One region of the Mesorhizobium sp. P170090 genome, then DNA from elsewhere that is predicted to be linked to it. Evidence: predicted binding sites of a transcription regulator. Region 1 holds the regulator's gene; each other region holds the start of a gene.
The links. Region 1 encodes LexA, which represses DNA repair genes until DNA is damaged. Its sites were predicted from a motif close to TGTTCNNNNTGTGTTCNG; they were not measured.
Positions count from the first base shown of each region.

Region 2: the regulator LexA is predicted to act here: its motif matches at 4,216-4,233, upstream of AC3EML_RS01530 (helicase-related protein).
Region 3: the regulator LexA is predicted to act here: its motif matches at 3,958-3,975, upstream of AC3EML_RS12645 (PA0069 family radical SAM protein).

Region 1 is NZ_JBYNWH010000001.1:4,157,561-4,165,418, reverse strand. Features, by position in the region: gene kynU (kynureninase) at 72-1,319, opposite strand; gene AC3EML_RS20165 (GntR family transcriptional regulator) at 1,487-2,251, shown strand; gene lexA (transcriptional repressor LexA) at 2,457-3,239, shown strand; gene AC3EML_RS20155 (ComEC/Rec2 family competence protein) at 3,233-5,689, opposite strand; gene arr (NAD(+)--rifampin ADP-ribosyltransferase) at 5,801-6,217, opposite strand; gene gltX (glutamate--tRNA ligase) at 6,678-7,858, shown strand, end outside.
Region 2 is NZ_JBYNWH010000001.1:296,821-304,678, reverse strand. Features, by position in the region: gene AC3EML_RS01535 (RNA-binding S4 domain-containing protein) at 14-400, opposite strand; gene AC3EML_RS01530 (helicase-related protein) at 476-4,060, opposite strand; gene phbB (acetoacetyl-CoA reductase) at 4,755-5,480, opposite strand; gene AC3EML_RS01520 (acetyl-CoA C-acetyltransferase) at 5,610-6,794, opposite strand; gene phaR (polyhydroxyalkanoate synthesis repressor PhaR) at 7,097-7,711, shown strand; gene AC3EML_RS01510 (GNAT family N-acetyltransferase) at 7,757-7,858, opposite strand, start outside.
Region 3 is NZ_JBYNWH010000001.1:2,684,163-2,692,020, reverse strand. Features, by position in the region: gene AC3EML_RS12675 (membrane protein) at 1-160, shown strand, start outside; gene AC3EML_RS12670 (4-(cytidine 5'-diphospho)-2-C-methyl-D-erythritol kinase) at 187-1,080, shown strand; gene moaB (molybdenum cofactor biosynthesis protein B) at 1,067-1,621, shown strand; gene AC3EML_RS12660 (GFA family protein) at 1,748-2,179, shown strand; gene AC3EML_RS12655 (hypothetical protein) at 2,169-3,143, opposite strand; gene AC3EML_RS12650 (glycosyltransferase) at 3,396-3,899, opposite strand; gene AC3EML_RS12645 (PA0069 family radical SAM protein) at 4,050-5,204, shown strand; gene rnhB (ribonuclease HII) at 5,359-6,054, shown strand; gene AC3EML_RS12635 (F0F1 ATP synthase subunit B) at 6,305-6,796, opposite strand; gene AC3EML_RS12630 (F0F1 ATP synthase subunit B) at 6,807-7,406, opposite strand; gene AC3EML_RS12625 (F0F1 ATP synthase subunit C) at 7,499-7,723, opposite strand; gene AC3EML_RS12620 (F0F1 ATP synthase subunit A) at 7,789-7,858, opposite strand, start outside.

The DNA.
Region 1 (7,858 bases):
TCTAGCTCTTTGATTGACGCAATTTCGGACGGAAAACCGCTTCACACTTTTCCTGAAATTGCTCTGGTTTCTCACGTAACCGCGGTCTTCACCGCGAAGCGGGCGTCCTGCCAGGCGCCGGTGCGCAGAATATCCTCCAGGACTTCGACCGCCTGCCAGACATCGCCATATCCGACATAGAGCGGCGTGAAGCCGAAACGGATGGTCGACGGCGCCCGGAAATCGCCGATCACGCCGCGCTCGATCAGCGCGCGCATCACCTGATAGCCATGCGGATGGAGGAACGACACCTGGCTGCCGCGCTGGCTGCCGTCGCGAGGACTTTCCAGTTCAAGCCGGTAGGCGCCGCATCTGGCTTCGACGAGCTGGATAAACAGGTCGGTCAGCGCGATGCTTTTTCTGCGCACCGCCGCCATATCGACGTCGTTCCAGATATCGAGCGCGCCCTTGAGCGCCCGCATCGACAGCACCGGCTGCGTTCCGCACAGGAAGCGGCGAATGCCGCTGCCGACGGCAAAGCCCTGCTCGAAGGCAAAGGGCCGCGCATGGCCCCACCAGCCGCTGAGCGGCTGGTGGGCATCGTCATGGTGGCGCTCGGCCGCGTAGATGAAGGCTGGCGAGCCCGGGCCGCCATTGAGGTATTTGTAGGTGCAGCCGACGGCGAAATCGGCATTGGCACGGTCAAGTTCGACCGGCAAGGCGCCGGCCGTGTGGCAGAGATCCCAGATGATCAGCGCGCCGGCGTCATGTGCCTTGCGCGTCAGCGCCGCCATGTCGCGCAACTGGCCGGATTTGTAGTTGACGTGGTTGACCAGGATGACGGCAACGCTGTCGTCGATCAGCTCCTCGATTGCGGCCGCGTCGACGCCCTCCAGCCGCAGCCGCGTTCCCGGCCGGGTCGAGGCGAGGCCTTCGGCCATGTAGAGGTCGGTCGGGAAACTGTCGCCCTCGGCAACGATGACCGACCGATCCGGCCGCATGCCGAGCGCTGCGTGCAGCAGCTTGTAGATGTTGATCGAGGTTGTGTCGCAGACCACCGTCTGCCCGTCAGCCGCGCCGATCAGTCGCCCGAGCTGATCTCCGAGTTCCACCGGCATGTTGAACCAGCCGGCGGTGTTCCAGGCGCGAATGAGGTCGTGCGCCCATTCCTGCGTGGCGGCCTGCTGCAGTTCGCTGAAGACGACCGCTGACGCGGCGCCCAGGGAATTGCCGTCGAGATAAATCACGCCTTGCGGCAAGACAAAGCGTTCGCGCATGGAGCGCAGCGGATCGGCGGCATCCATTGCTTCGATTGTAGCGAGATCGGGTGTCGTGCTCATGATCCGGCGCCCCTCCATGGACAAACGCGCGCGGCGGAGCCTGCCGCCCAAACATGCCGGCGATCTTGAGTGGTCGCCCTTGAACTGTCAAACATTATATATAATTCACCCATTGAAAGGCTTTGATATATAATGATCCGCCGAGCGTTTATGTCTGATGGATCACGATGCTGGATGACGAGCAGACCTCGAAGACGGAAGCGGCCTATCGCCTGCTCAGGCGCGATATTCTTGCGACCCGGCTGGCGCCTGCCGCGCCGTTGAAGCTGAGCACGCTGCGCAACACCTACGGCATCGGCTGGACGCCGTTGCGCGAGGCGCTGTCGCGGCTGGAGGCGGAACGGCTTGTGACCGCCATCAGCAACCGCGGGTTTGCGGTCGCTCCCGTCTCTCGGGCGGAGCTCGAGGATTTGGCGCGTGCGCGGCTGGTGGTCGAACTGCCCCTGCTGGTGGAATCGATCGAGGAGGGCGACCGTGAGTGGGAAGACGCGGTCGTTGCCGCCCACTATCGTCTCTCACGGTGCGGGTCTGTTCTCGACGATCCATCGGATGATGCGGTCGACGCGTGGTACGAAAAACACGATGCCTTCCATGCGGCGCTGCTCAGTGCCGCGACATCCAGCTGGCTGCTGCGCTTCAATGCGACGATTTCCGACCAATTGCATCGCCATCACCGCTTCCTGGGTCTGGCGCCGACGCTGCGCGCCGCCGCCGGCCGCACGGATGGCCACCGGAAGGCCGTGGCGGCCCTGCGCGACGCCGTGGCGATCGAACACCATACCGCCCTGATGGAAGCGGCCCTCGATCGCGACGTCGAACGTGCGAAAACTCTGATGACCGCTCACATCGGCTACACGCTGCAGGTCTATGCCCAGAGTGAACCCGGGGCGGATGCTGCGCAGCCCCGTCCGAAAAGGAAGCGGCGATCGTAGCCGACGACGCAGGGCACTTTGTCTTCGTTTCACCCCGTTGCCGGCGAACGACTACGAGCGCCGCTCGCGGTGCCGAACGTCACGCTGAACAAAACGTCAACACATTCATTAAACTTTAAAAGGTTGCGGAACACAACTGGAACAGATAGTGTTTGTTCTGGGTTTGTTTTTTCTGATTCTGGTTTCAGAACCCCTGGGGGCCGCGATGCTGACGCGCAAACAACATGAGCTTCTGATGTTCATCCATGAACGCCTGAAGGAGAGCGGAATCCCGCCGTCCTTCGATGAGATGAAGGAAGCGCTTGACCTCGCCTCCAAGTCCGGCATCCACCGCCTGATCACGGCGCTTGAGGAGCGCGGTTTCATTCGCCGGCTGCCGAACCGGGCGCGCGCGCTGGAAGTGCTGCGGCTGCCCGACTCGATCGCACCAGGCCTCAATGCGGCGAGGAAGTTTTCGCCGAGCGTCATTCAGGGCAGTCTTGGTCAAACCGGCCAAGGGCAAGGCGGCCAAGGACAAGGCGCGATGGGCCAAGGCGGTATCGGCCGCCAGATCAAGCCGGGCTCGCCGTCGCGTTCGATGTCGGCCGGCAATGACGACGCCGTTTCGGCGGTGTCGATCCCGGTGATGGGACGCATTGCTGCCGGTGTGCCGATCGACGCCATCCAGCATCAGACCCATTCGATCTCGGTGCCGCCCGACATGATCATGGGCGGTGAACACTACGCGCTCGAGGTCAAGGGCGATTCGATGATCGAGGCCGGCATTTTCGATGGCGACACGGTCATCATCCGCAATGCCGACACAGCCAGCCCCGGCGAGATCGTGGTGGCGTTGGTCGACGATGAGGAAGCGACCCTGAAACGCTTCCGCCGCAAGGGCGCCTCGATCGCCCTGGAAGCCGCCAACCCGGCCTACGAGACCCGCATTTTTGGACCGGACAGGGTGAAGGTGCAGGGCAAGCTTGTCGGATTGATCCGGCGCTACTGAGCCGGCTTGGGTTTGTACTTTTCACGCTGGTTGTAAGGCGGCAGGCCGCGCGCTTCGCGGGAGAAGCGGCGTTGCTCGTGCCAGGGGCGATACGGCTTGTCGACGGCGAAGCGGATGGTTGGCGCTGCAGCTGCCGATTGCGGATCGAAGAAGACGGCGGCGCTGCCGTCGCGGGCCAGCTGTTTCTTCGTCACGACCAGCACCAGCGGGTCGCGGCACGGATTGTAGGCGGTGGCGTCATCGATGACGATCAGGCTCGCGAAGGCACAGGCCGGCCGCGCCGTCTTGCGGTCTTTCGCAAGCGCTACAATGGCTCCGGAAGGGTGCCGGGCGATACAGAGATCGCCGGTGCAATAGAAGGGCGAGCCGGGCGGCAGATCGAGCGGATCGAGATCGAACCGCGTATCTGTTGCCTCGAAAATCTCAGGTGGGATAATGGTTTCGGCCCGCAGCGCCCGTTTCCAATTGTCCGTGGTGAATTCGTTGGAGCGTTCGCGGTTGAGGGCGAGTTCGCCGCCACCGATCGGCATGGCCACCAGATGCGCATCCTCGGATATGAGCACGTCTGGCGTAAGCACCTGCGGCACCGTCAACAGGCCGGCCAGCGCGAAAGGCACGGCCGCCAACCTGAGCCAGGTGGTGGCCATGGTGGCGATGACGAGGGCGACCGCCACTAACAGCACCGAGCGGATGGAGATCAGCCCGACGGCGTCGACCGGCGAGCGCTCGGAAATCCAGGCCGATATAGCGATCATCGCCATCAGACCTTTGCCCATCACATAGAGGAACGGCCCGTCGGCGCCGAACGGCATCGCCAGTGCGCTGAGCACGGCAAAGGGCATGACGATCAACGAAACAATCGGCATCACGGCCAGATTGGCGATCAGGCTGAGCGGCGACACACGCTGAAAATGCCAGATGGCGAACAGCAAGGTTGCACTGCCGGCGATGATCGAGGTCATTGCGAGGCCGCCCATGGCCAGCGCGAATTTTCGCGACAGGAAGCCGACGAAGGAGCGCTTTGCCGGCGGCGTTCTCACCTTGTCGGCGCGGTAATCGGCCCAGCCGGCATAGGCGCCGACAAGGGCGGCGGTGGCGGCAAACGACATCTGGAAGCTGGGACCGACCACCTCGTGCGGCGACACCAGGATGACGGCAATGGCGGAGATCGCCAGATTGCGCATGGTGAGTGCGGCGCGATCAAACAGCACGGCGACAAGCATGACCGCCAGCATGATGAAGCTGCGCTCGGCGGCAACCACGACGCCTGAAATAACGAGATAGGCGGCGATCGAGACAAGCGCTGCCGCGGCCGCATATTTCTTCACCGGCCGGCGCGAAGAGAAAACGGGAAACAGCGCAAAGGCGCCACGCAGCAACGCCATGATGGTGCCGGCAACCAGCGCCATGTGCAGGCCGGAGATGGAGATGATGTGGTAGATGCCGGTGCGCCGCATCGCTTCGTTGACCTCGTCCGGGATGCCGGCGCGCACCCCGACAATCAACGCCGCGGCAATCTCGCCTTCGGCGCCGCCGATTTTGCCCCTGATATGGTCGGCAATGTTTTCGCGCGCGTTCTCGATTGCCGAGGAGAGCCGCGCGGTCAGCGGCGGCGGTCCCTGCGTAGCAATGGTTTTCGGATTGCCGAGAAAGAAGCCGCTGCCGCCGATACCGGTGAAATAGCTGTCGAAGGAGAAATCGTAGCTCTCCGGCCGCACCGGACCGGTCGGCGGCAACAGCCTGGCATAGCCGGTGATCAGGGAGCCGGCGGTCATATCGGCGGGAACGGTCCGCGCCGAGAGCCTGACCCGCTCCGGGGCGTAGCGCAGCTCGGGGTAAGCGGTCGAAACCACATCGAGCGTCAGCCTGATGCGGCCGCTTTCCATCTGTTCGAGACTGACGACGCGGCCGGTCAGCCGTGTCTGGATCTCGGAGCCGAGCATCTGCGTTCCGGCGCGCCAGGTCTCGACCTTGGCGGCGACGACGCCGAGCGCGCACAGCATCGCGGCCATGCAGAACAGATGCGTCCTCGGCCGCGATCGCGTGGCGACAGCGCAACATGTCGCCAGCACCACAATGGCGATTGGCTGCGCAAAGCCCGGCTCGCCGGCCAGCGAGAAATAAATGATGACGCCGGCCGCCAGGAAAACCGGCACCAGCAGGAAGGCGACGCCCCGGTCGAGCTCCGTGTTGGCGGCCACGGCAAGGCTGCGGCGGAGCGCGGGCCATGACGGACGGCGAAGCCGTCTGCGCAGACGGGCGATAGATCCGGGCGCTGTGACTTGCGCCGGCAACGCGTGACCGGGCAGCGCAGGCGCGACGCCGGGATGCGGCTCAGGCAGCGCGAGGGGCAGCGGCTCGGCATAGGGACTATCGGCAAACAGCGAGCGTTCGCTGACGCTTGCCTCGGCGCCTTCGCCTTCCTTCGTGCCCCGGCCACGTCCAGCCATCGGGTCTGCCCCTTGCGCCCCAGACCCCTATGCTACATGAACGCGCAAAGCGCGAAAGTCCGCGTGATCACGTCCACCGCGCCGGAATCGACCATCACCTGGCAAGGACGCTCAATCCTCAATCATATCCTGGCCCTCCGCTCTCAGGCGAGCAAGCCCATCGTGCATTGCCTTCAATTGTTCCGGTGTATGACCCTGCCATTCACCGAGTTCACCCAGGATGAGCAACGGATCACGGGAGCGGTAGGATTTCGTCGGATTACCGGGAAATTTTTTGTCGGTCAGGTTAGGGTCATCCATAAAAAACTCCGTCGGCTTTACGATGTAAATCCTTTGACGACCGTCACCCGTTGCAAGCTCTGCTCCCCAGATGGCGGCTTCCAGTGTCTGGGTGAAATAGATCCATGACAGTGGTTTACCTCTGAAATTGGAAGGGTGGCCGACGCTCAGCAGATCCCCGGGTTTCAAATCCGCCCGGGTACCATGGTAGAACGGATCACCCTCCGTATGGTCGGCGTTTTCGGTCATCGGTAGTCCTTCTTTCAATCATGCCTCCTTCGTGGCGAGACCGGCCTGCACACAGTTGCGGTGTTCACGATAATGATTGCAGAAAGGTCAATATGCGTGACCAAGCCAACGCTGTCACGGCGGCGTTGTAGTCGGGCAGTGCCGCATCCGTGAAGAAATGTCCGCTCGTCAGAGGGGGCTACCACCGTCGCAGCGATGTTCCAGGCACTGTGACGGACGCTGCAGCCGAATGAAACCCAGACATTGACGCTGCTGCCAAATGAGGTTGCGCGGAGGTGCGAACAGATTTTGTGCTACAAGGCTCCGGCCTGTTGACGCAACCGATAATTGCCGACGTGCCCCGGCCTCGTCCAGCCATCGGGTCTGCCCCTTGCGCCCCAGACCTCCTATGCTACATGAACGCGCAAAGCGCGAAAGTCCGCGCGATCACGCCCCGCTTTCCAAGCTTCCCGAGAGTTCCATGTCCGACACGGTCGTCACCCGTTTTGCCCCCTCGCCCACCGGCTATCTGCATATCGGCGGCGCGCGCACGGCGCTGTTCAACTGGCTGTACGCCAAGCACACCGGCGGCACGATGGTGCTGCGCATCGAGGACACCGACCGCGAACGCTTCAACGAGGCGGCGACACAGGCCATTCTGGATGGGCTGACCTGGCTCGGCCTTTCCTGGGACGGTGAGGCCATATCGCAGTTCGAGCGCGCGCCGCGCCACCGTGAGGTGGCCGAGGAGCTGGTGCGCCTGGGCAAGGCCTATTACAGCTACGAGACGCCTGCCGAGCTCGAGGCGATGCGCGAGGCCGCACGCGCCAAGGGCCTGCCGCCTCGCTACAACGGCCAGTGGCGCGATCGTGCCCCCTCGGAGGCGCCTCCCGGCGTCAAGGGCGCCATCCGCATCAAGGCGCCGACCGAGGGCGAAACCGTGGTGCACGACCGTGTGCAGGGCGAGGTGCGCTTCCCCAACAAGGACCTCGACGATTTCATCATACTGCGCTCGGACGGCAATCCGACCTACATGCATGCCGTCGTCGTCGACGACCATGACATGGGCGTCACCCACATCATCCGTGGCGACGACCATCTGACCAACGCCGCGCGCCAGACGGTGATCTACAACGCGATGGGCTGGGACGTCCCGTCGATGTCGCATATCCCGCTGATCCACGGCGCCGACGGCGCCAAGCTGTCGAAGCGGCACGGCGCACTCGGCGTCGAGGCTTATCGCGCCATGGGCTATCTGCCCGAGGCGCTGCTCAATTATCTGGCACGGCTCGGCTGGAGCCATGGCGACGACGAGATCATGTCGATCAAGGACATGATTTCGTGGTTCGACATCGGCGATGTCAACAAGGGTGCGGCGCGCTTCGACTTCGCCAAGCTCGAGTCGATCAACGGCGCGCATATGCGCAAGATGGCCGATACCGAGCTGTTCGACATTTTCGTCGCCACTCTGCCATACCTCGAAGGCGGACCGGCTATCGCCGCCCGTCTCGACGATGCCAGGAAGGCGCAGCTGCTGGCCGCCTTGCCGGGCCTGAAAGAGCGCGCCAAGACGCTGGTGGAACTGGCCGATGGCGCGGCCTTCCTGTTCGTCGAGCGGCCGCTGCCGATCGACGAGAAGGCGGCAGCACTGCTCAATGCCGA
Region 2 (7,858 bases), 3.9 Mb from region 1:
GACGGCCAAGGCTTCAGTCTTCGCCGAACAGCCGGTCGGTTTGCCTGCGCTCTTTCTTGGTCGGCCGGCCGCTGCCGGCGTCGCGCAGCGCCGGAATGGCATCGGCAACAGCCTCGCCTTTTGGGACCGGCGGCGGGGACATGTCCTCGTAGAGCGTGCGCGCTTCCTCGGCCGGACCGCGACGCACGCCGGTGCCAAGCACCTTCCAAACGAAGATGCGGCGCTCGTGCGTAATGGTCAAAACGTCGCCAGGCTTGACCAGATCGGAGGCCTGCGCTGCTTTGTCGCTGTTGATGCGGACGCGTCCGGCGACGACCAGCTTGGCCGCCAGCGAGCGCGATTTTATCGCGCGCGAAAAGAACAGCCACTTGTCGATGCGCTGACGACCTTCAGCAACCATCGCAGCGAGTTATCTCTTGTTGGAGCATGATCTTGTCCGAAAACCGGTTCCACTTTTCGGGATCATGCTCAGAGCCTACTTCTTCAGCTGGTCGCGCAAGGCGGCGAGCTTGGCGAAGGGCGAGTCCGGATCGAAGCGCGCCGGGCGTTCTTCGCGTGGCTTGGCCTGGAAAGCCGGCTTGGCGCCTTGCGGTCCGCCTTTGCCTTCCGGCCTGCCGCCTTTCCAGTCAGGCCGGCCCTCGCGCGGACGCTCGCCTTGCGGCTTGCCGTCGCGGCGCTGTTCGCCCTCGGCCTGCGGCTTGGGCTTGAACTTCGAACGGTCGAAGCGTGGCTTGGCGGCACCGTCGCGCTGGTCGCGCCGGCCCTGATAGGCCGGCCGTTCGCCCGGTGCCGGCTGTCCGCCGGCAGCGTCGGCCGGCGCATCGGCGCGGCTAGCCTGGCCGTTACGCGGGCGATTGTCTCTGCGGTTGTCTTGCCGATGGCGCGGGCGCTGCTCGAAACGACCCTGCCGCCACAGCAAGATGGGCTTTGGCGCTTCGGCCTCGGGGACAGGCTCAGCGCTTCCACCCTCCCCCTCGTGGGGAGGGTCGGCGCGCAGCGCCGGGGTGGGGGCAGCGTCGGCGTCGGCGGTTGCGCCTGAAGTGTCTGCTGTGTCTGCACCTGCTTCGTCAACGCTGTCACCCCCACCCGCGTCGCTTCGCGCCGCGACCTCCCCCATCGAGGGGGAGGTAAGGGCGTCGGCGTTTTCGGCGACGGTGGCGTCGGCGCTTTCGGGGACGGTGTCGTCAGCTTCCGCAACAGCCGGAGCTTCTTCCGTGATTTCTATGGGGGCTTCGACTTGGGGAGCTTCGACCTGTTCTTCCGCGACGGGCTCTGCCGTTGCTTCCGCGATGGCTGGAGCTTCGGCGGTGGCTTCAACGGCCGCAGTTGGCTCCGAACCCTCGGGAGGCGCGCCCGGCTGAGCGTCCGCAGCAACAGCCTCCGCTGCGGCTTCGGCGACGGGCTGCTCAGCCGCAGGCTCAGCGGCGGCAACCGCATCCGGCTCCGATCCAACGGCCGGCGCTTCAGCGACGGCTTCGCTTGCAGCGGCTTCCGTCGCCTTGGCCTGTTCAGCTTTTGCAGCCGCGTCCGCAGCCAGCTTGGCGGCAGCCGCTTCCCGCGCCGCGTTGTCCTGTGCTTCCAGCCGCGCCTTGACCTCTGCCGGCGGCTTCGGCTCGGCGCGGTAGCCAAGGCCTTTCAGGATCTCTTCCATGTCGTCGGCGGTTGCGCCGAGGATGGACATCATCGGCGGCGTCACCATGAAGGACTGGCCGTCATAGGCGCCGTCCGGGCGCTGTCCCAGACCGGGCTTCCAGTTGGTCGCAGGCCGGATCAGGTCGGCCAGCCGTTCCAGAATGTCGATGCGCACGGCGCGGCGGCCGAGATTGCGGTAGCCGGCGAGCTTGTAGAAGCTCTTGTCGAAAGCCGGATCGATGACCACCGAGGTGCGGCCGGAGGCCAGCGCGTGCACCACGTCGCCAAAGCCGGGCTTGTCCTTGCCGTCGTTCTTCAGCGCCCACAAAAGCGTGATCAGTCCGGCGGGCGCCGGCTTGATCAGCGCCGGCACGAAGACGTGGTAGGCGCCGAAGCGCACACCGAGCCGGCGCAAGGCGGCGCGACCCTCCTGGTCGAGCGACTTCATTTCCTCGGCGATGTCGCGGCGGTTGATGAGGCCGAAATGCTCGACGAGCTGGAAGGCGATGCCACGGCCGATGCCGGCGATCTGCTCGGCATTCTTCAAGTCGACCAGCGGCTTCAGCAAGGATTCGATCTGGAAATTGACGAAGCGCTCGGCGCGCGCGGCGACCTTGTCGCGGGCGGGACCGGTCAACTGCTCGTCGGCCAAAAGCACCAGGCGCGGCTTCAGCGCGTCCTCGCCGGCAACCAGCGTGCCGATCGGCGCGCCGATCCAGCGCAGCGTGCCGTCGGAGCCGAGCGCAAGGTCGCCATTGGCGCAGGCGCCGAAGCGTTCGGCACGTGCCTCGAACTCGGCGGCCAGCGCTTTTTGCGCTGCCGTACGCACGGCCTTGGCGTCTTCGCCGCCGGCGCTCTGATCGGCGGTGAAGCGGAACCCTTGCAACTCGCCGACATGATGGCCTTCGACAAGGACGGTTCCGGTAGGACTGATTTCGGCTTCAGGCATTGTATTTTCTCTAAGGCGCCGCATGAGGACGGAAGTCCTGCGGTCTACAAACCGTTTCGTCAACCGCTCATGCAGCGCATCCGACAATCTGTCTTCGATTTCGCGCGTCTTTTCCCGCCAGTGTGCCTGATCGGCCAGCCAGCCCGGCCGGTTGGACACGAATGTCCAGGTGCGGATCTGCGCAATGCGGTGCGACAGCGTGTCGATGTCCCCCTCGGTCGTATCGGCGCGGCGCACCTGCTCGGCCATGTAGTTCTCGTCGACATGGCCGTGTTGGGCGAGGTCGGTGTAGATAGAAGCGATCAGGTCGGAGTGCTGGGCCGGCGCGATCTTGCGGTAGTCCGGCAACGCGCAGGCTTCCCACAGCAGCGCGACGCGCTTGGCATTGGTAGCCAGCGCGCGGATGTCCTCGTCGCGGGAGAGATGTTCGAGCGCCTGGGCATCGACCGCCGGCAGCGCCCGCGTCAGGCCTTCGACCGGCGCGTTGGTTTCGATCGAGCGCTTCAGCGCGTCGAGGCTGGCGAAGTCGAAATGCGCGGTGCGCCATTGCAGCACCTTCACCGGATCGAACTCGTGCCCCTCGATGCGCTTGACCAACTCCTCGTCCAGCGGATCGACCTGGCCGGTGACGCCGAAGGTGCCGTCGCGCAGATGGCGGCCGGCGCGGCCGGCGATCTGGCCGAGCTCGGCCGCCGTGAGATTGCGGTACTGATAGCCGTCGAATTTGCGGTTCTGGGCGAAGGCGACATGATCGAGATCAAGGTTGAGCCCCATGCCGATGGCGTCGGTGGCGACGAGATAGTCGACGTCGCCTGCCTGGAACATTGCCACCTGGGCATTGCGGGTGCGGGGCGACAGCGCGCCGAGCACGACCGCCGCTCCTCCTTGCTGGCGGCGGATCAGCTCAGCGATGGCATAGACCTCGTCGGCGGAGAAGGCGACGATGGCCGTACGCCGCGGCAGGCGGGTCAATTTCTTCGAACCGGCATAGGCCAGGTGCGACAGGCGAGGGCGCGTCACCACCGAGACGCCTCTCAGCAGCTTTTGCAGGATGCCATGCATGGTGGCCGCGCCGAGCAGCAGCGTTTCCTGGCGGCCGCGTAGGTGCAGGATACGGTCGGTGAAGATGTGGCCGCGCTCGAGGTCGCCGGCGAGCTGCACCTCGTCGATGGCGACGAAGGCAACGTCGGTCTCGCGCGGCATGGCTTCGACGGTGCAGACCGAATATTTCGCGCCGGGCGGCTGGATTTTTTCCTCGCCGGTGATGAGCGCCACCTTGTGGGCGCCGACCTTTTCGCAGACGCGGGCATAGACCTCGCGCGCCAGAAGGCGGAGCGGCAGGCCGATAATGCCGCTCTCATGCGCCACCATGCGCTCGATGGCGAGATGGGTCTTGCCGGTGTTGGTCGGACCCAGCACGGCAGTCACGTCGCGGCCCGACAGGATCAGCGGCTCGGTGTGTTTCGGCTGGATGTTCATCGGCCTGGAGATGAGGCTTTCTGCATCGTGTTGTCGGGAGCGCGCCTCGCGTGGCGCGTATGACAGGCGACACATAGGGATTTCAGGCGCGAAGCGAAAGCGGAATGTTCCGGCCGGCAATCCCACGGTTCGTCTTTGAGGTCTCAATTAACAGTTGGAACGAGTCTGGAACGAATCGGCGACGAATCAGTGACTCCGGTAGATTCAGCTTTTGTTCACGGCTACATGTGGATTTTGCGAGCCTGAGTCTCACCATATGCTGAATCGCGGAAACTGGCCCGATTCCTGCAAGGCGACCATTGGCGTTAACCTTTGCCGGCGGAGCATCGTCGTGATCCGATACGCCTCGGCCAACATTATGAAATTGTTGAATTTTCTTAATCGGCCTTAACCATTTGCCGGTGATTTTCGGCCTTGGTCGTTAACGTTGCGCTCAAAGCCGGAACGAATCGGCTATGAATCAGCGATGGCGGGATTTTCCTGGTTTGTTCACCCCAACATGTTGTGTTATCCACAGCTTGTCCACCGAGAATTCACAGCTTGCGAACCGGGTTTTGCACAGGGCGCCTGGAAATCGTTAATCTTTGCGTGCCGGAACGGGTCAATGTCTAGCGCGCAGCCCGGGAACATCGCCGGCCGGCGATGAAAAAACGGGCCATAAGCCGGCCCGTCCTACCGGGCGAAATGCTGTCGTTCAGGCGAAATACTGGCCGCCATTGGCTGTGATGGTCGAACCGGTGATGAAGCCGGCGTCTTCGGAAGCGAGGAAGACGACGCAACGCGCGATCTCTTCCGGTTCGCCGAGGCGGCCGACCGGAATCTGCGGGATGATGCGTTCATTCAGCACCTTCTCGTCGATCGCCTTGACCATCTCGGTGGCGATGTAGCCGGGGCAGATGACATTGACTGTGATGCCCGCGCGCGCGCCCTCCTGCGCCAGCGCCTTCGAGAAGCCGATGTCGCCGGCCTTTGCGGCGGAATAGTTGACCTGGCCGGCCTGGCCTTTCTGGCCGTTGATGGAGGAAATGGTGATGACGCGGCCGAATTTGCGGTCGCGCATGCCGCCCCACAGCGGATGCGTCATGTTGAAGACCCCAGACAGATTGGTGTCGATGACTTCCTTCCACTGCTCGCGCGTCAGTTTGTGGAACATGGCGTCGCGGGTAATGCCGGCATTGTTGACCAGCACCGAGACCGGGCCGAGATCGGCCTCGACCTGTTTGATTCCGGCGGCACAGGCGTCGTAGTCGGCGACCGACCATTTGTAGGCCTTGATGCCGGTTTGTGCGCTGAACTTCCCCGCTGCCTCGTCATTGCCGGCATAGTTGGCTGCAACGGTGTAACCGGCATTCTTCAGGCCGATCGATATGGCGGCGCCGATGCCGCGCGATCCACCGGTGACGAGCGCTACTTTGGTCATTGAAAGTTCTTCCTCCCTTTGGTCGGAAGAAGGGAATAGGGAGTAGGGAGTAGCGAGTAGGGATCGATATCCCGCCGCGCTGCTCCTTCTTCCCCATTCACTACTCCCTATTCACTACTCACTTCTCGTTCACAGCGCTTCCACGCACAGAGCGACGCCCATGCCGCCGCCGATGCACAGCGTGGCAAGGCCCTTCTTGGCGCCGCGGCGGCGCATCTCGAAAACCAGCGTGTTGAAGACGCGGGCGCCCGACGCGCCGATCGGATGGCCGATGGCGATGGCGCCGCCATTGACGTTGACGATCGACGTATCCCAGCCCATGCCCTTGTTGACGGCGCAGGCCTGCGCGGCGAAGGCTTCATTGGCCTCGACAAGGTCGAGGTCCTTGACCGACCAGCCGGCCTTCTCGAGCGCCCGCTTCGAGGCGGGAATAGGTCCGGTGCCCATGATCGCCGGATCGACGCCGGCCGTCGCCCATGAGGCGATGCGCACCAGCGGGGTGATGCCGCGCCTTGTGGCTTCAGCCTCGCTCATCAGCAGCGCGCCGGCGGCGCCGTCATTGATGCCCGACGCGTTGGCGGCGGTCACGGTGCCGTCCTTGTCGAAAGCCGGCTTCAGCTTGGACATGGCGTCGATGGTGGCGCCGTGGCGGATGTACTCGTCCTGGTCGACGACAGTGTCGCCCTTCCTGCCCTTGATCGTGAAGGCGACGATCTCGTCCTTGAACTTGCCGGCCTTCTGCGCGGCCTCGGCCTTGTTTTGCGAGGCCAGCGCAAACTGGTCCTGGTCGTCGCGGGTGATCTGGAACTGGCGGGCGACGTTCTCGGCGGTGTTGCCCATGTGGTAGCCGTTGAAGGCGTCCCACAACCCGTCCTTGATCATGGTGTCGATCATCTTGTAGTCGCCCATCTTGACGCCGGCGCGCAGGTGCTCGGCGTGCGGCGACAGCGACATCGATTCCTGGCCGCCGGCGATGATCACCGTGGCGTCGCCGGCGGCGATCTGCTGCATGCCGAGCGCGATGGCGCGCAGGCCCGAGCCGCAAACCTGGTTGAGGCCCCAGGCGGTCGTCTCCTTGGGCAGGCCGGCATTGATCGACGCCTGGCGGGCGGGGTTCTGGCCCTGCGCGGCGGTCAGCACCTGGCCGAGAATGACCTCGTCGACTTCGCCCGGCTCGACGCCGGCGCGCGCCAAAAGCTCCCTGATGACGACGGCGCCAAGTTCATGCGCCGGGGTGGCGGCGAAGGCGCCGTTGAAAGAGCCGACAGCCGTGCGTGCGGCGCTGGCAACGACGATTGAATTGGAAGCGGACATTTTTCTCTCCAGACTTCGAGGTGTCGTGTTCTTGGGGGCTTGTTGGGACTTTTCTTGCCCGTTCCACACCCCAAGTCAAACCGGAAATGGGCATGCCGGCCAAGCGCCGCAAGCAGGGCGCGGGCGGCCGGCGGGATCGCCCAACCTTTGCTGCGCAGCATAATTAGCCCGCCATGCAGCAATAAATGATGCCGCACTGCACAAAGCGCTTGGAATTATAGAGCTTTTGCGCATATCCTTAAAAATGGCGCAATCGTTACCGGCGGCTTACTCAGGCGCGCCGGTGTCCCGGGAGGATGCTGATGGCCGCGAAAGACGACCCTATCATTATCAAGAAATATGCCAATCGCCGGCTCTACAACACCGGCACCAGCACCTATGTCACGCTCGAGGATCTGGCCGAGATGGTCAAGAAGGGCGAGGAGTTCACCGTCCAGGACGCCAAGACCGGTGACGACATTACCCATCCGGTGCTGACGCAGATCATCTTCGAACTGGAGAACAAGGATGGGCAGAACATGCTGCCGATCCCGTTCCTGCGCCAGCTGATCGCTTTCTATGGCGACCAGATGCAGCAGATCGTGCCGAGCTTCCTCGAACAGTCGATGATGGCCTTCTCCAAGGAACAGGAGCGGTTCCGCGAGCAGATGAAGGGCGCGATCGGCAAGTCGCCGCTGGATGTGATGAAGATCGCCACGCCGATCAAGGCGCTGGAAGAGCAGACACGCCGCAACATGGAAATGTTCCAGAACGCGATGCGCCTGTTCACGCCCTTCCCGACCGCCGCCACAAATGCTGCGGCCGCGGCTGCACCCGAGCCGGCCCGCAAGGACGTCCCGGAAAAGAGCGGCGACGACCTTCAGGAACTGAAGCAACAGATCGCCGCCATGCAGCGCAAGCTCGACACCATGTCGTAAGCGACCGCCGCATGGTCGACCGCCCTCAGTTGGTCGAGGCGGCTGTCACGGGTCGATTTTCAGCTGCCACGGTTCCCAGATATCGTCGGGCTGGCCGTCGAGCGAGCGGTAGAAGGCTTTGGCCGGCGAGTTGGATTTCAGCACCGT
Region 3 (7,858 bases), 1.5 Mb from region 1:
TGTCGGCGCCGCCGCTTATTTCGGCTACCGCACTTTCGTCCGCGAGGCCGAACGTGTGACCGCCAAGGTGCGGCGCACCGAAAAGCAGGCAGCCAACGGCACCAACGGCACGCTGGTCCAGGATCCCAAGACCGGCGAATACCGCTTGGCCAAGGACTGAGCATCATCCCGTCAGCAGCCGACAGTTTGGATGCCGCAGCCCGGACGTGGCTTGCGCCCGCCAAGATAAATCTGGCGCTGCACGTCACCGGCAGGCGCGCCGACGGGTATCATCTGCTTGAGAGCCTGGTCGTTTTCACCCGCTTCGGCGATAGGGTCGAGATCGAGCCTGCCGACGCCGACCGGTTCTCCGTATCGGGCCGTTACGCGACTTCCGTGCCGATCGACGACAGCAATCTGGTGGTGAAGGCGCGCGAGGCGCTGCGCAGGCAGGCCGGCCAGCAGAGCACGGCGCCGGTTGCCATCCGGCTGGAAAAGAACCTGCCGGTCGCATCCGGGGTCGGCGGCGGCTCGAGCGACGCGGCGGCGGTATTGCAGGGTCTTGTCCGGACCTGGGGGCTCGACATCGGTGAGGCCGAACTGAGCCGGATCGGTCTCACGCTCGGCGCCGACGTGCCGATGTGTCTTGCGGCAAAACCGCTGGTTGCGCGTGGCGTCGGCGACGAGCTGTCGCTGGTGCCGGATTTTCCGGCGCTCGCTTTGGTGCTGGTCAATCCCGGCGTCGCCGTCTCGACGCCCGATGTGTTCAATGCACTTGAAAAACGCGACAATGAAGGACTGCCGCCGCTGCCGCGCGGTTTCGATTTCCACGGCGTCCGCAATTGGCTGGAGATCACCCGCAACGATCTTGAGGAACCGGCGCAAGCAATACAGCCGCCCATCGGCAGAGCGCTTTCCCTGCTGAACAGGGCCGGATCTGGATTCTCGCGCATGTCGGGCTCCGGCGCGACATGCTTCGGGCTGTTCGAGACCGGCAATGTCGCCAAGCGCGCCGCCGCCGAGATCCGCAGCCGCGAACCGGAGTGGTTTGTCGCCGCGACACGAAGCATCGCTTCAGAGGGGGCCGATGACCAAAATTGACGAAAGCCGCCTGTTCATCCCGGTGCGCATCGCGGTGCTGACGGTGTCCGATACGCGCAGCCTTGCCGACGACAAATCCGGCCAGACGCTGGCTGATCGCATCGCCGAGGCCGGCCATGTCCTGGCCGCGCGCGACATCGTCACCGACGACCGGGAGAAAATCCGCGACAAGGTGCTGGGCTGGTCGCGCGACGAAGACATCGATGTCGTCATCACCACCGGCGGCACCGGTTTTACCGGCCGCGACGTGACGCCGGAGGCGCTGGAGCCGATCTTCGAGAAGCGCATGGATGGCTTTTCCGAAGTGTTCCACCGCATTTCCTACGACAAGATCGGCACCTCGACAGTGCAGAGCCGAGCGACGGGCGGCGTCGTCAACGCCACCTTCGTCTTCGTGCTGCCGGGCTCGCCCGGCGCCTGCAAGGACGCCTGGGACGGCATCCTGAAACCGCAGCTCGACTACCGCCACATGCCCTGCAACTTCGTCGAGATCATGCCGCGCCTGGACGAGCATTTGCGGCGCGGCAAGGCCGCCTCGTAAACCAAGGCAAAGTGCCGGCCAAGTGCTGCCTTTGTCAGGCAGAATGGCGGCTGCGCCTTCGAGAGGTCATTTCCTCCGGGTCGTCGGGCGGATAGTCTGTCGCCAAGTCAAGACGGAAGAGATCCAATGAGCGCGCACCGCGGCGGCTGCCATTGCGGCAACATCCACCTGACCTTCGAAACGGGAATCGAGCCGGCCGAGGTGGAGATCCGCGCCTGCCAGTGCGCGTTCTGCGTCCGGCATGGTTCGCGCGCCGCTGCCGATCCGCAGGGCCGATTGATCGTCTCGGTCGAGGACGAGGCGCGGCTGCACCGATACCGGTTCGGATTGCGCACCGCCGATTATCTCATCTGCCGGGACTGCGGCGTCTATGTCGCTGCTGTGACCACCGACGGCGAACCGAGAGCGATCGTCATCGTCAATGCGCTGGATCACCGGCCGCGGTTCAACCGCGAGCCGGTCCCAATGGACTATGATGCCGAGAACAAAGAGGGTCGCATTGCCCGGCGGCAAGCGCGCTGGATGCCGGTCGAGATCCGCTCCGGCGTCAGCGGATGACCGGCTCGCCGTGGAAGCGGCGGCGCGAGGGCGGCGAGACGCCGAAGCCGACCTCCATCATCAGCCGTGGCGTGGTGGACGGCACGGTGCCCATGTGGAAGCCGAACGGGTCCTCGACGAAGCCGAGGCCGGCCTCGCCGGTCAGCGTGACCGGGCTGTCGTCGCCATAGACCTTGAGCACGTCTTGCGCCGGATGGCCGACCAGCAGCGTCAGCTGGTGCTTGAGACTGCGCCTGTTGTGGCTGCCTTTGACATAGACATGCGGACCGGTGCCGGCATCGCAGGGTTTCAGATAGAAGAAGAATTTCAGCATCCGCCAGTCGTCGAGATCGAAATGATATTTGCCGAGCGAGGCAAGGTTCTTGTCGGCGTCGGAAGCCTCGCCGGTCGGAAAGCTCCACCAGACACGCGTGGTGATCAGCTTTGCCTGCCCGCCCAGATAGTGCTGGGCGATGTCGAGCAGCAGCGGGTCGTTCTGGATGGCGAGTGCCGCCTTGCAGCCGAGGATGCGCTCGAAATAGTGGCCGCTGAGCAAAGAGCGGCCGAACCGCTTCTCGGCTTCTGCGTGTTCTCCGGGCATGAATTCGAGCCGGCGGTCGAAATTGCCGAAGCACGGCGTGCTCTGAGCAAAGCTGGCGATCTCTTCGTGGATTGCCTGCGGAAGGACCAGTCCGGAGAACAGGCCATCGGTGCGCAGCGCCGCGACGATCGACTTGAGGTCGACGCCCCTGAACATCGTCGCTCCGGCACTCTGCGCGGGGCGCGCGGCTTTGGCGCCAAGCCAGTGCAGCTTGCGCGCCGGCATGGTGCGGGCAAGCACGAACATCGGCAGCCATGCGGGATTTTCGCGCAGGTCGGACAGATAGGTCGGGATACGCACCGCAATGCGGCGGAGCAGGCTGCCGTTGCGGGCAATGGCTTCCAGACTGGGGGCGCCGGATTTGTCAGGGGACGAAAGGTTCATCGGGGTCCTCAGATATGAACGGCAGCAACGACGACGCGGCGCTTGCTTACCGCTCCGGCACTACCCAAACCCCGATATCCCGCATCAACGGAATGCTAATCCCGCGTCAGCTTTTGTGCAATGCACAATAGCTTTTTGCGGCGAAAAAGAGGGATGGTGCTGCGACCGTGCCAATGCGGATGAGACGCCGACGCTGCCCCTCATCCGCCCTTCGGGCACCCTTCTCCCTGGGAACGGGAAAAGGGAGAAACATCACTTCTTCGGCGCCAGCCAGATTTCGGCGTCGAGCCGCCTGGTGGCGAGACCGCGCGCAAGGGCTTCGGCGCTGTGCGCGTTCTTCGACAGGGCAGCGGCCTGGCGCTTGCTGATGACCAGCCCTTCGGCCAGCGCCCGGTTGCCCGAAAACACCCGTGACAGGAACGGCGTGCGGCTGCCGCGCGCACGGGAAAAGCGCGCCGGCATGGTTTGCCGCGCCGTGTGAGCGACAACGTCGTCGATCCAGCCCTCCGCCAGCCTTGCGCCGGGTTCCAGAAACAGCAGCCAGTCACCCTTCGCCTGCCTGATTCCCGCGGCAATGCCGCCGGCCACGAAGTGGCAGCCGGCATGATCGGCAACCCGATGCGTCTGGTCGGTCGAGCCGGTGTCGCAGACGATGACATCGCGCACCACGCCCTCGACCGCGCCGCCGATCAACGAGGCGAGCGTGCGGGCAAGGCCTTCTTCGTCATCCCGGGTTTCGATGAGAACGCTGAGCATTTTTAGCCGAATAGCGGAAAGCCCGGCGCAGCGCCAGTTTTGCATGGCCCAACGAAAAAGTTCTTGCTTTGTTCTCATCAGCGAAATAGGATTATTTTCATGAACAGAGCGATTCGACAGCCAGCCGACAGTCCTTGGGAAAGGGCCAAAATGGAACATATCGTGCGTGCGGACATTGCTGCTTTCGGAGCAGGGCGAGCCGAGATGGCCAATGCGATGATCGAACAGAGCGGCATGCGCGTCCGTCCGGATCGCAACCGCGGCCGTTCCGCGGGCATCAACCCGTCCGGCCGGTTCGAGCCGGTCAGCCGGCATGTGTTCGACGACGGCTGGAATTCGCTGGAGGAATTGCCGCCGTTCAAGACCGAAGTGCAGGTCGAGAAGCCGCGCACCATCATCACCCGCAACGAATCGCCCGACATTTCCTTCGACCGCTCGATCAACCCCTATCGCGGCTGCGAGCATGGCTGCGTCTATTGTTTCGCCCGGCCGACGCATTCCTTCATGGGCCTGTCGCCGGGGCTGGATTTCGAAGCGAAGCTGTTTGCCAAGCCGGATGCGGCGCGGCTGCTCGACAAGGAACTGTCGAAGGATGGCTATCAGCCGCGCACCATCGCGATCGGCACCAACACCGATCCCTACCAGCCGATCGAGAAACAATACCGGATCATGCGCGAGATCCTCGAAGTGCTGGAGGCGCGCGGCCATCCGGTCGGCATCGTCACCAAATCCCATCTGGTGACGCGCGACATCGACATCTTGTCGCGCATGGCCGAACGGGGCTTGGCCAAGGTGGCGCTGTCGGTGACAACGATGGACCGCATGCTGGCGCGCACCATGGAGCCACGCGCGTCGACGCCGACCAAGCGGCTTGAGGCGATCCGGCAGCTTTCCGATGCCGGCATCCCGGCTTCTGTCATGGTGGCGCCGATCATTCCCGGCCTGACCGACCAGGAGATGGAGCGCATCCTCAATTCGGCACGCGCCGCAGGCGCCCGCGAGGCCGGCTATGTGATCCTGCGCCTGCCGCTCGAGGTGGCGCCGATCTTCAAGGACTGGCTGCTGCGCCACTATCCCGACCGCTACCGGCACGTGATGTCGCTGATCCGTTCGATGCGCGACGGCAAGGACTATGATTCGGAATGGGGCAAGCGGATGAAAGGCGCCGGCCCCTATGCCTGGCAGATCGGCCGGCGCTTCGAGATCACGGCCAAGCGGCTCGGCCTCAACGCCGAGCGGCGCACGCTCCGAACCGACCAGTTTGTCGCCGCCGCCAAGGCGACCGAGCAGCTGATGCTGCTCTGAGAGTAGCGCCTGCCCTGCCCTCGTGGCTGTCAGGCGACCCAAGAATCCCGTCCGGCCTGTCCCCCGGCCTGCAGACGGTGCCCTCCCGGTCTTGCCCCACTCGACCCTGGAGGGACTTGCGGAGAATCGGAGCCGATGCGAACCTCGCCGCAACATGGCTCGCGCACGTTCCGATTCTCCGCTTCTTTTCGAAATCGTCGAAAAGCCCGACTTCTCCTTCGAGACGAAGGCGATGGCGGAAGGCCTGTGGCCGGTGGCAGGCATGGACGAGGCCGGCCGCGGTCCGCTGGCCGGGCCGGTGGTGGCGGCGGCGGTGATCCTCGATCCCGCCAACATTCCCGACGGGCTAGACGATTCCAAACGGCTCAACCATTTGCAACGCGAGGCGCTGTTCCTGAAAATCCTGGGGTCAGCGCTCGGCGTGTCGATGGCCTCGGTCAGCGCCGAAGGCATTGACGGCAGCAACATCCTCAAGGCCAGCCTGGAAGCCATGCGCCGCGCCCTTGCCGGCCTGCCGATCCAGGCGAAGCTGGCGCTGGCCGATGGCCGCGATGTGCCGCCGGGCCTCCTCTGCGAAGGCCGCGCGCTGATCAAGGGCGACCAGCGCTCGCAATCGATCGCCGCCGCCTCGATCGTCGCCAAGGTGATGCGCGACCGCATGATGTGCGGCTGCGGCAGCCATCACGAGCGCTACGGGTTCGAGGTCCATATGGGCTACGCCACCGTGCGGCACCGCACCGCGATCGAAGCGCATGGGCCGGTGGCAAGGCTGCACCGGGCATCATTCGCGCCGTTCAGGCTGGGTGGGGTTGAGGTGGTTGAGGAAGAGAGCTTCGCCGGGTTGGAGTAATGGTAATCTCCCCCCTTGAGGGGGAGATGGCCGGCAGGCCAGAGGGGGTCGCGCGCGTGAAGTGCTAGCCCTTCTTGGTCGCAGAAAGAGCGTCGCGCCTGGTCGAACGGACCCCCTCTGTCGCCTTTGGCGACATCTCCCCTCGAGGGGGGAGATCAGGCGCACCACCGCCTTCGCCAATCTCCGTCGCCGCTCAACAAAAAAGCCGCCAGGTTGCCCGGGCGGCTTGATGTCAGCGAGTTATCCCCGCTCAGTTCAGCCTGGCCTTCACGTCCTGCAGCGCGGACTTGAAAAGATCCGCGCCGGCCTTGGCGTCGATCTTGCCGGCGAGCAGCGTGCGGGCCGCCTCGACGGCGATGTCGACGGCGCTGGCGCGCACTTCGGCGACGGCTTCGCGCTCTGCCTGGCCGATCTTCTGCTCGGCAAGCGCAGTGCGGCGGGTGACATAGTCTTCGGTCTTCTTGTGCGCCTCGGCGGCAAGCATGTCGGCCTCGCGCTTGGCGGCAGCGACGATGGCTGCGGCCTCCTGCTCGGCTTCCTTGCGCTTCTTCTGGTACTGTCCGAGCAATTGCTGGGCCTCTTCGCGCAACCGGCGGGCTTCCGCAAGCTCGTCGCTGATCTTGGTCGCGCGGGCGTCGAGCGACTTGGCGATCAGGCCCGGCACCTTGATGTAAACGGCAACGCCGAGGAAAATGACGAGGGCAACCGTTGCCCAGAGCGTTGCGAGAGATGTGGCGTCCATAATGTGCTCCTCACCGGGCCACGGATTTGACCGCAGCCGAGATCTCGGCCTTGCTGGTCTTGCCGCCGACAAGCGCATCGACGATGGCTGAAGCGGTGTCCTCGGCAATCGTGCCGACTTCCTTCATGGCGTTGGCCTTGATGGAAGCAATGCTGGCCTCCGCCTCGCCGAGCTTCTTGTCGAGGGCGGCCTCGACCTTCTTGCGGGCAGCCTCGGCTTCAGCCTTGGCAGCGTCGTTGGCCTGCTGGCCGATCGCGTTGGCCTTGGCCTTGGCTTCCGCCAGTTCCTGCTCGTAAGCGGCAACGGCGGCGTCGGCCTCGCCCTTCAGCTTGGCGGCCTGGTCGAGGTCCTGCGTGATGCGATCGCTGCGGACGTCGATGATGCCGCCAAGGCGCGGCATCACCACCTTCTTCAGGAACAAATAGAACAGCCCGAACGTGATCGCCAGCCACAGAAGCTGGGACGGAAACGTCGCCGGATCGAATGGCGGGAACGTGCCGTGCGCCTCGGCAGGCACGCCGGTGCCGGAATGCGTGTCGCCTTCCGTACCGGTGTGGGCGCCTTCAGCGGCGGGTGCGGACTCTTGCGCAAACGCAGATGTCACGAACATGGACTATCCCCTGATATCAGGCATGGCCGCAGGAATGCGGCCAGCCAATTCTTCCCAATGCTCGTCCGACCGATAATTGGCCGAACAGGGGCTCAGCCGAACAGGGCGAGAAGCGCGATGAGAAGCGAGAAAATGCCCAGAGCTTCGGTCACGGCGAAGCCGAAAATCAGGCGGCCGAACTGGCCATCGGCGGCCGACGGATTGCGCAGGGCGCCCGCCAGGTAGCTGCCGAAGATGTTGCCGAGGCCAATGCCCGCGCCGCCCATGCCCAGGCAAGCGATACCGGCGCCGATGTACTTTGCTGCTTCTGCGTCCATTTTAAACTCCTTTGGATCTGTAATTCGTTGCAATTCCATCCGGGGAAAGATGCCGGAAATTCTATCTAGTGCGAAGGATGCAGCGCATCATTCAGGTACATGCAGGTGAGCACGGCGAACACATATGCCTGCAAG